2 regions of the Streptomyces sp. NPDC001204 genome follow, and region 2 is predicted to be linked to the other one. Evidence: riboswitches for the same ligand, from Rfam matches in the RefSeq annotation. Region 2 holds a riboswitch; the other holds the start of a gene.

Region 1 (5,352 bases), on a different contig from region 2:
CCGCGCTCGCCCCGAAGGTGGCCGCCGTCGCGGTGGTCACCGGCCGCCCGTCCGACGTCGCGGTGCGCCACGGCGGCTTCGCCGGCGTACCCGGCCTGGAACACCTGGTCGTCCTCGGCCACTACGGCGCCGAGCGCTGGGACGCCGCCACCGGCACGGTCACCGCCCCGCCCCCGCACCCCGGTGTCGCGGCGGTCCGCGCCGAACTGCCCGGCCTCCTCGACCGGATCGGCGCCCGGCACGGCACCTGGATCGAGGAGAAGGGCCGCTCGGTCGCCGTCCACACCCGCCGCGCGGACGACCCGCAGGCCGCGTTCGAGGCGCTGCGTGAGCCCCTCGCCGACCTGGCGGGCCGCCACGGGCTGATCGTCGAGCCCGGCCGCATGGTCCTCGAACTGCGTCCCCCGGGCATGGACAAGGGCGTCGCCCTCCTGGACTGCGCCCGCGCCCTGGGCGCCACGTCGGTCCTGTACGCGGGCGACGACCTGGGCGACCTGCCGGCCTACGCCGCGGTCGACGGACTCCGCTCGGACGGGATCCCGGGCGTCCTGGTCTGCAGCGGCAGCACGGAGGTCACGGAGGTGTCGGAGAGGGCCGACCTGGTGGTGGACGGCCCGACCGGGGTGGTGGCACTGCTGAGGAACCTGGCGGACCACCTCGCGTAGAGGCTTCGTTCGGATCAGGCCCCTCGGCCGCCCAGCTCCTCCAGCTGGTCCAGGAACCACTGAGCGGGCGGCAGCGCGGTCGCGGCGGCGGCCAGCCGCTTCGTCCGCTCCGCCCGCTCGTGCTCCGGCATGCTCAGCGCCCGGTGCAGCGCCCCGGCCGTCCCGACCACGTCGTACGGGTTGACGACGACCGCGTCCTCCCCCAGCTCCGCGTACGCCCCCGCCTCCCGCGACAGCACCAGCGCACACCCCGAGTCGGAGACGACCGGCACCTCCTTGGCGACCAGGTTCATCCCGTCCCGGATGGGGTTGACCAGCGCCACGTCGGCGATCCGGTACGCCGCGAGCGACCGCGCGAAGTCGTCCTCCACGTGCAGCAGGACCGGGGTCCAGCCGGGCGTCCCGTAGCGCGCGTTGATCTCCTCGGCGACCCGTCGCACCTGCTCCGTGTACTCCCGGTACACCGCGAGGTCCTGCCGCGAGGGGTAGGCGAAGGCCACGTGCACCACCCGCTCGCGCCACTCCGGGCGGTCCTCCAGCAGCTGCCGGTACGCGTGCAGCCCCCGCACGATGTTCTTGGACAGCTCGGTCCGGTCCACCCGCACGATCGTCCGGCGCGGGGCCCCGTCCGGGCCGGCGCCGATCTCCTCGCGCAGCGCCGCCATCCGCTCCTCGACGTCGGCCCGGTGCGACCGCTCCCGCAGGAACTCCGCGTCCGCGCCCAGTCCGTGCACCCCGATCCGGGTGCCCCCGAGCCCGCCGACGAGCGCGTCGCAGCACCCGGCGAACGCGTCCGCCCACCGCTGGGTGAGGAAGCCCAGCCGGTCCGCGCCCAGCATCCCGCGCAGCACCTGCTCGGCGATGTCGTCGGGGAGGATCCGGAAGTAGTCCGCCGGCGCCCACGGCGTGTGCGAGAAGTGCCCGATGCGCACATCGGGCCGGAAGTCGCGCAGCATCCCCGGCACGAGCGTCAGGTGGTAGTCCTGCACCACCACGGCCGCCCCCTCGGCCGCCTCCTCCGCCAGCGCCTCGGCGAAGGCCAGGTTGTAGGCCTCGTAGGACTTCCAGCGGCGCCGGAACTCCGCGTCGAAGACCGGCTCCAGCGGGGTCTGGTACAGCATGTGGTGGACGAACCACAGCACCGAGTTGGCGATGCCGTTGTAGGCGTCGGAGAAGACCTTCGCGTCGATGTCGAGCATCCGCACCTGCTGCCCGCCGGTGGCCTCCGACGGCAGCCGGCGCCCGCCCTCGAAGCGGCCCGCCGCCTCCCGGTCGGCGTCGCTCAGCGCGGCGCACACCCACACCGCGCCCGCCTCCGGGCCGATCGCGGAGAGACCGGACACCAGCCCTCCGCCTCCGCGCCGTGGGTGGAGCGAGCCGTTCTCGCGCACCTCGTACGAAACCGGGCCGCGATTGGACGCGACCAGCACCTCGGCACCGTGCGTAGAAGCCATACGCCTCAACCTAGCCCGGCCCCGAAACGCTCAAACGTACGGTTCCGCTTCGTAGCCGGCGGACGGCGGGCGGTACCGGTGTTTCACGCCACCTGCCGGGTCGCGTACTCCGCGATCTCGGCCATCGGCGGACGCTCCTCCGTGTCCACGTGGTACGTCCGCGGCTCGAAGCCGTTCTCGCCGCGGACGAACTGGGTGAGGCAGGGGCGCACGAGGTGGCCCCGGGCCAGGCGCAGCTGGGCGGTGCGGTAGATCGCGGCGGCCATCCGGCCGAGCGCCTGTCCGTCCTGGTGCCGGTGCCTGCGCACCCCGACGTCGACCTGGGCGAGCGCGTCCAGGCCCACCAGGTGCAGCGCGTCGACCAGCATGCCCAGCTCGACGCCGTAGCCGACCGGGAAGGGCAGCTGTTCGAGGAGTGAGCGGCGGGCCGCGTACTCGCCGCCCAGCGGCTGCACGAAGCCGGCCAGCTGCGGCCAGTGCATGTTGAGCAGCGGGCGCGCCATCAGCTCGGTGACCCGGCCCCCCTGTCCGGCCTGCCCGGCCGCGGCCGGTCCGGAGGTGTGCCCGCCGGGCACGGTGAAGGGCCGGTCGTACATCGCCTTGACCAGGTCCACGTCGCGTTCGGTGAGCAGCGGGCCCACGATGCCGGTGACGAAGTCGGAGGAGAACTCCCGCAGATCGGCGTCGACGAAGCAGACGATGTCCCCGCGGGTGACGAGCAGGGAGCGCCACAGGACCTCGCCCTTGCCCGGCACGGCCGGCAGGCGCGGCAGGATCTCGTCGCGGCGCACCACCCGGGCGCCGGCGGCGGCGGCCACCTCGAAGGTGCGGTCGGCGGAGCCCGAGTCGACGACGACGATCTCGTCGACGAGCGGCGCCCGCTCCACGAGGTCGCGGCGGATCACCGCGACGATGTCGCCGACCGTCGCCTCCTCGTTCAGCGCGGGCAGCACCACGGAGACCGACTGGCCGGTGCGCTGCTTGGCCGCCAGGATCTGGTGGAGCGGCCGGTCGGCCACGGACCAGGAGCGGGTGGCCAGCCAGTGCTCGACTTCTTCCAGCACGGTCAGCGGCTCCTCACTGTTGTCTCGCGCTTCGGACGACTGACTCAGCCGTCCTGGCCTTCCGTTACAGTCTGAACAACGCGGACGACCATCCCATGCCGGGGGTCACCTCCGCGTCACAACCGAATACAGCTCATCCAGAGGGGCAGAGGGACACGGCCCGATGAAGCCCCGGCAACCCTCCAGCCGGTTCTCGTATCGACTGCTGTGCGAGCACAGCCGATCGACTTCGCGAGGCTCCCGGCTAGGGAAGGTGCCAAATCCGTCTCACGGCGAGATGCGTCGTGAGGAAGATGAGGAGAAAGGGCCTCGCCTCACATGGCTGTGCAGACCGTTGTAAGCAGCACCGACTCCACTGTGGACCTCGGCCCCGCCGCGGCGCTGAGCTGCCGCGAGTGCGGTCACCGCGTCCCCCTCGGCCCGGTCTTCGCCTGCGAGGAGTGTTTCGGCCCGCTGGAGATCGCCTACGACTTCTCGGCCTACGACACCGAGGAGCTGCGCAAGAGGATCGAAGCGGGCCCCGCGAACATCTGGCGCTACGCGCCGCTGCTGCCCGTCCCCGCGGACGTCGCCGGCAAGCCGAACCTGAACCCGGGCTGGACCAAGCTCGTCCGGGCCGACCGCCTCGCCCGCGAACTGGGGGTGACCGGCGGGCTGTACGTGAAGGACGACTCCGGCAACCCGACGCACTCCTTCAAGGACCGTGTGGTCGCCCAGGCGCTGGAGGCGGCCCGCGCCTTCGGCTTCACCACCCTCTCCTGCTCCTCGACCGGCAACCTGGCCGGCGCCGTCGGCGCAGCGGCCGCCCGCGCCGGGCTCCGCTCCTGCGTGTTCATCCCGCACGACCTGGAGCAGGGCAAGGTCGTGATGGCCGCGATCTACGGCGGCGAACTCGTCGGCATCGAGGGCAACTACGACGACGTGAACCGTTTCTGCTCCGAGCTGATCGGCGATCCGGCCGGCGAGGGCTGGGGCTTCGTCAACGTCAACCTGCGGCCGTACTACGCCGAGGGCTCCAAGACGCTGGCGTACGAGATCTGCGAGCAGCTCGGCTGGCGGCTGCCGGACCAGATCGTCGTCCCGATCGCCTCGGGCTCCCAGCTCACCAAGATCGACAAGGGCCTGCGGGAACTGATCGAGCTGGGGCTGGTCGAGGACAAGCCGTACAAGATCTTCGGCGCCCAGGCCGAGGGTTGCTCGCCGGTGTCCACCGCCTTCAAGGCCGGCCACGACGTCGTGCGGCCGCAGAAGCCGAACACGATCGCCAAGTCCCTGGCCATCGGCAACCCGGCCGACGGCCCGTACGTCCTGGACATCGCGCGCCGCACCGGCGGTGCGGTGGAGGACGTGACCGACGAGCAGGTCGTCGACGCCATCAAGCTGCTGGCGCGGACCGAGGGCATCTTCGCCGAGACGGCGGGCGGTGTGACGGTCGGCGTGACGAAGAAGCTGGTCGAGGACGGTGTCCTCGATCCGACGAAGACCACCGTCGTCCTCAACACCGGCGACGGGCTGAAGACGCTGGACGCGGTGGCCGGCACCGGCCTGACCGCGACGATCCGTCCGACCCTGGACTCCTTCCGAGAGGCTGGCCTGGCATGAGCGTGACCGTCCGTATCCCCACCATCCTGCGCACCTACACCGGCGGCCGGGCCGAGGTGAGCGCCGAGGGCGCGACCCTGTCCGAGGTCATCTCGGACCTGGAGAAGAACCACACGGGCATCGCGGCACGGGTCCTGGACGACCAGGGCAAGCTGCGCCGCTTCGTCAACGTGTACGTCAACGACGACGACGTCCGGTTCGAGCAGGGCCTCGAGACGGCCACCCCGGACGGCGCGGGCGTCTCGATCATCCCGGCGGTCGCCGGCGGCTGATCATTACCTTCGGTAATCCTGGTCACGCAGAGTTCATCGAATTGCCCCCTCCGTGAGAGAAGCGGAGGGGGCAATTCTGTGTGGTTGAGCACGGTAGAGTTGGGGAACGCGCCCCCGAACTCCGAATCCGGGGCCATGGATTCCTGCCGCGGGCCCGGCAAGAAGTAGCCAAAGTCTGCGGGCCTTCTGCGGCATTTGCCTTGTTTGCGGGGCCCGACTTGCCCTCAATTCACGTGAATTCTCCCTATATTCCGGACCGCGTACGTCCAGATTTCTCGTCCGATTGACCTGTTGC
Region 2 (5,352 bases):
CGGCGGCGGCAACGACCTGTGGGCCACGCACTTCCACCTGTCGATCAACGCGGTCACCTGGTTCGTCCGGATCGGCTTCTTCGTCGGACCGATCATCGCGTTCGTCGCCACCAAGCGGATCTGCCTCGGCCTTCAGCGCCGCGACAAGGAGAAGGTGCTGCACGGTCGCGAGACCGGCATCATCAAGCGCCTGCCGCACGGTGAGTTCATCGAGGTCCACGAGCCGCTCAGCCAGGAGCAGCTCTACACGCTCACGGCGCACGACCAGTACGAGCCGGCCGAGATCGGCCCGGCGGTCGACGAGAACGGTGTCGAGCGCAAGATCAAGGGCTCGCAGAAGCTGCGCGCCAAGCTCAGCAACGCGTACTACGGCGAGGACAACCAGATCCCGAAGCCGACCGTCGAGGAGTACAGGGAGATCACGAGCGGCCACGGCCACCACTGATCACTGACCGCTGAGCGTCGCCACGCCACGGTCGAAGGGCCCCGTCCGATCCCCGGACGGGGCCCTTCGCCATGCCCGGGGCTGGATAGGGTGGACCTGTTCGAGACACGCGTCCCGCATACGGGACACCGACCCAGGAGCGGCATATGAACGCTGTGACCCCCGCTGGAGGCAACACCGCGGCGGGCCGCTCCTGGCCCGCCCTGCTGAACGGCCTGCTGGACGGCCGGAACCTCACCGCCGACGAGACCGCCTGGGCGATGGACCTGATCATGCGCGGCGAGGCGACCGACGCGCAGATCGCCGGGTTCGTGGTGGCCCTGCGGGCCAAGGGCGAGACGGTGGAGGAGATCACCGGCCTGGTCCGGACGATGTACGAGCACGCCAATGTGATCGAGGTGCCCGGAGAGACCGTCGACATCGTCGGCACCGGCGGCGACGGCGCCAAGACCGTGAACATCTCCACCATGTCCTCGATCGTCGTGGCCGGCACGGGCGCCGGCGTCGTCAAGCACGGCAACCGGGCCGCGTCCTCCGCCTCCGGAGCCTCCGACGTACTGGAGAAGCTCGGCGTCAATCTGGAGCTGACGCCGCGGCGGGTGGCCGAGGTCGCTCAGGAGGCCGGAATCACCTTCTGCTTCGCGATCAAGTTCCATCCGGCGCTGCGCCACGCGGGCGCCGCCCGCGGCCAGTTGGCCATCCGCACGGTCTTCAACGTGCTGGGCCCACTGACCAACCCGGCCAGGGTGCGGGCCCAGGCCGTCGGGGTCGCGGACCCGCGCATGGCACCGGTCGTCGCCGGCGTCTTCGCCGAGCGCGGCCACTCCTCCCTGGTCTTCCGGGGCGACGACGGCCTCGACGAGCTCACCACGACCGCCACCTCCCAGGTCTGGATCGTCCGGGGCGGCAAGGTGACCCAGGAGCGCTTCGACCCGCGGGACGTCGGCATCGAACTGGTGCCCGTGGAGGCGCTGCGGGGCGGTGACGCCTCGTACAACGCCGAGGTGGCCCGCCGCCTGCTGGACGGAGAGCAGGGGCCCGTACGGGACGCCGTCCTGCTGAACTCCGCGGCGGCGCTGGTGGCCCTGCGGCCGGGTCCGGGCACCCTCGCCGAACAGATCCGGGCCGGGATGGACCGCGCGGCGGAGTCGATCGACTCCGGGTCCGCCAAGCGCACGCTGGAGCGCTGGGTGGCCGTCAGCAACGCCTGAGCCCCGAACCTCCCGCCGCAAGGCGCAGTCCACGATCCGGACTGCGCCTTGCGCGTGGAAGATCGTGTGGCAGGATGCTGAAACAGGTCATGAGTGACAGCCATGTGGCCCCGGCCGGCTGTCCGGCAACCCTCCGTCCGTGGCGGGGTGCCCCGGGTGAAGACCAGGCCGTAGGCAGCGAGGCCTACGGCAAGCGCGGACCCCTCGCGTCACCAGGGGTCCTGGTCGTACGAGGGAGCCTCCCGTGAGCAAGCGAATGCGTTAGGGCGTAGAGCCCCGCCTCCGCATCACCCTTTTCACCCTTCTCCACGCTCGAGCCATGCCTGCTCGCGTGGTGATTTCGCCTGCTTTCACGGGAGTTCAGCCATGTCCGTTTCCGCCGTCCCCACCGTCGCCGCCGACCAGTCCGTCTGTGCCCCGCTGCCCGTGCTGGGCCGGGACGTCACCGTTCCGCTCGTCACCGGTGGGGAGGTCACCTACGCGGCGCTCGACTACGCGGCCAGCGCGCCCGCCCTCCAGCGCGTCTGGGACGACGTGGCGGCGTACGCGCCGTACTACGGCAGCGTCCACCGCGGCGCCGGCTACCTCTCCCAGCTCTCCACCGACCTCTTCGAGAACGCCCGGAAGACGGTCGCCGAGTTCCTGGACTGCCGTGCGGAGGACCAGGTGGTCTTCACCCGCTCCACCACGGACTCCCTCAACCTGCTCGCCCGCGCGCTGCCCGCGGACTGCCAGGTCTTCGTCTTCGAGACCGAGCACCACGCCTCGCTGCTTCCGTGGCGGGACGCGCGGGTGACCTGCCTCGACGCCCCGCGCACCGCGGAGCAGGCCGTGGCGACCCTGGAGCGGGCCCTCGCCTGCCGCGACCCCCACGGCCCCGCCCTGGTGTGCGTCACCGGCGCCTCCAACGTCACCGGCGAGCTGTGGCCCGTACGGGAGCTGGCCGCCGCCGCCCACGCGCACGGCGCCCGGATCGTCCTGGACGCCGCCCAGCTCGCCCCGCACCACCCGGTGTCCGTCCGCGACCTCGACGTCGACTGGGTCGCCTTCTCCGGCCACAAGCTGTACGCCCCCTTCGGCTCCGGCGTCCTGGCCGGCCGCGCCGACTGGCTGCGCGAGGCCGAGCCGTACCTCGCGGGCGGCGGCGCGAGCCGCACGGTGGCGCGGCGCGCCGACGGGTCCGTGGACGTGCGGTGGCACGAGTCGGCCGCCCGCCACGAGGCCGGGTCCCCGAACGTCATCGGCGCCTACGCCGTCGCCTCGGCCTGCACGGCGCTGACCGAGGCCGGCTTCGACGACCTCGTCGCGCGTGAGCGGTACCTGATCCGCAAGGTGCGGGCGGGCCTCGCCGAGGTGCCCGAGGTCAGGGTGCTCTCCCTGTTCGGCGACGACGCCCCGCGGGTCGGCGTGATCTCCTTCGTCGTGGCGGGCTGGAACAGCTCCCACTTCGCCGCCGCCCTCTCCGCCGAGTACGGCATCGGCGTCCGGGACGGCCTCTTCTGCGCCCACCCCCTGGTCCGCACCCTGCTGGGCGGCGATCCGCAGAGCCAGGGCGAGTGCGGCGCGCCCGAGGCCGCCCCGGGCGAGAAGTCCCTCAACGCCATCCGCGTGAGCTTCGGCGCGGGCACGCCCGACGAGCACGTGGACCGCTTCGTGGCGGCGGTGCGGGAGCTGGTCAGGGACGGCGCGAAGTGGACGTACCGCACGGAGGACGGACGCTGCGTGCCCGCGGTGTGATCCGCCCGCTCAGGAGCCCGGGGCGGTCAGGAGTCCAGCCCGATGGCGAACGCCGCCTCCAGGTCGTGCTGCGAGTAGGTGCGGAAGGCCACGTGCGTGTCCGTCCCCTCGACGCCCGGGATCTTGCTGATCCGCCCCGGGATGACCTCCGCCAGGTCCTCGTGCTGCCGCACCCGGACCATGGCGATCAGGTCGTACGTGCCGGTGACGGAGAAGACCTCGCTGACCGAGTCCAGTGAGGCGATTTGCTCGGCGATCTCGGGGATCCGGTCCACGCTGGTCTTGATGAGGACGATCGCGGTGATCACGGCTGGTTCTCTCCCTCGGGGGCCGGAGCAGGGGCGGCCTTCACTCTAGTCTTCCGGCCGAAGCCGGCCCACGCGCAGGCGAAGCCCAGGGCGAAGCCCACCACGTGGGCCAGGTAGGCGACCTGCGGTCCCTCGGCGGCGCGCCCGGCGGCCAGCCACTGGAGGGCCGCCCAGAAGGGCAGCACCACCCACGCGGGAAAGCGCAGCGGCAGGAAGAACAGGAACGGGAAGAGACTGGTCACCCGGGCGCTGGGGAACAGGTAGAGAAACGCGCCGAGGACCGCCGAGATCGCGCCCGAGGCCCCCACCAGGCTCTGCCCGGAGGCGGCGTTGGCGACCGCGTAGCCCACCAGGGCCAGGTAGCCGCAGCCGACGTAGAACAGCGTGAACCGGACCCGGCCCATGCGCTCCTCGGTCATCGCCCCGAAGACGTAGAGGAAGAGCATGTTGCCGAGCAGGTGCACCCAGCTGCCGTGCACGAACAGGGCCGTCGCGGGGGTGAGGGCGGCCCGGAACGAGCCGGTGAACAAATCGGCGGGGATCACGCCCCACCGCCGGAAATAGGCCCGCTGGGCGAGCAGCAGCGCGTCCCCCGTGCCGTAGGAGGGATTGAGGCCCGCCGCCGGGCCGGCCACGAAGATCAGACAGCACAGGACGATCAGGACGCACGTCACCGGCGCCTGCATGCTCCGTACCGCCCTGGCCGCCCTGATCGTCCGGGCGGCCACCGTGTACCTGTTGCCGATCATGTGCACAGAGCATGGCGTAACCGGACGCAAGCGCACAGACCGCCTCGCCGCCGTGGACGGACCGGCGCCGAGTCGCCGCCAGGCCGTAGGGTTACGTGCCACACGCCCAGGGAAGCTGGCGCGTCATGGACACAGAAGGAAGCGAACAGTCACGATGACGGTTCCCCTGCCGACGGCCACGACCCGGTGGCGCTGCACCCTGTGCGGCAACCTCACCCGTTTCGACGTGACCCGTTCGTCGAAGGTCGTCGAGTACGTCCACCTCGACCTGGCCGGAGAGCCGCAGGTCGAGGAGCGCGAGGTGGTCAGTGAGACGATCGAGTCGGTGCGTTGCCGCTGGTGCAACGCCGTGGACCAGGTGGAACTCGTGGACAGGCCGGGCGCCGGCTCCTGAGCGGAGCGGGCCCGCACAGGCGACCCCCGCGGGGGTCCGCGAAGCACAGAGGCATTGGGGTGACGGATGGCGGAGACACAAGGCGGGGGGCCGGGCGACGGCGCCGCCGAGGTGCTCGACCGTCCCCTGCCCGACGGAGTGCGCCACCGGGTCGTCCAGATCGTCTCCGACTCCTTCGGCACGCTGACGTTCGCCGAGCTGCCGCCGCAGCTGCGGCAGTACGCCCGGTTCACCCCCAGTCGCCGGGCGAAGTTCGCGGGCAACGCGATGGCGGCCGCGCTGGAGACCGATCCGCTGTTCCGCCAGCGCATCGGCGAGAAGTTCAAAGAGGACCAGCCCGAGCTGTCGGGTGCCCTCGACTCCGGCTCGCCGCCCCCGGCGGCGGACCCGCTCGACGTGGCGGCCGCGGCCTACGTACTGCGCCCGCCGGGCTGGGTGAAGCTGGTCGCCGCCGCGGGCGAGGAGGCCCAGCGGGCGGACGCCGAGCGCGCCGACGAGGAGAGCCGCG

The links. A riboswitch is a leader RNA that binds a small molecule or an ion and turns the genes downstream of it on or off. The one in region 2 is predicted to bind S-adenosylmethionine.
Region 1: linked by a shared signal. The riboswitch ahead of thrC (threonine synthase) and the one ahead of ACWC91_RS11500 (aminotransferase class V-fold PLP-dependent enzyme) in region 2 are both predicted to bind S-adenosylmethionine.

What each region holds. Positions count from the first base shown of each region.
Region 1 is NZ_JBSFJL010000007.1:118,255-123,606, forward strand. Features, by position in the region: gene otsB (trehalose-phosphatase) at 1-665, shown strand, start outside; gene ACWC91_RS12495 (alpha,alpha-trehalose-phosphate synthase (UDP-forming)) at 680-2,119, opposite strand; gene ACWC91_RS12500 (glucosyl-3-phosphoglycerate synthase) at 2,203-3,183, opposite strand; SAM riboswitch class I at 3,314-3,483, shown strand; gene thrC (threonine synthase) at 3,502-4,785, shown strand; gene ACWC91_RS12510 (MoaD/ThiS family protein) at 4,782-5,057, shown strand.
Region 2 is NZ_JBSFJL010000006.1:256,285-261,636, forward strand. Features, by position in the region: gene qcrB (cytochrome bc1 complex cytochrome b subunit) at 1-445, shown strand, start outside; gene trpD (anthranilate phosphoribosyltransferase) at 592-1,656, shown strand; SAM riboswitch class IV at 1,742-1,858, shown strand; gene ACWC91_RS11500 (aminotransferase class V-fold PLP-dependent enzyme) at 2,023-3,393, shown strand; gene ACWC91_RS11505 (Lrp/AsnC family transcriptional regulator) at 3,420-3,701, opposite strand; gene ACWC91_RS11510 (rhomboid family intramembrane serine protease) at 3,698-4,450, opposite strand; gene ACWC91_RS11515 (hypothetical protein) at 4,605-4,844, shown strand; gene ACWC91_RS11520 (NYN domain-containing protein) at 4,911-5,352, shown strand, end outside.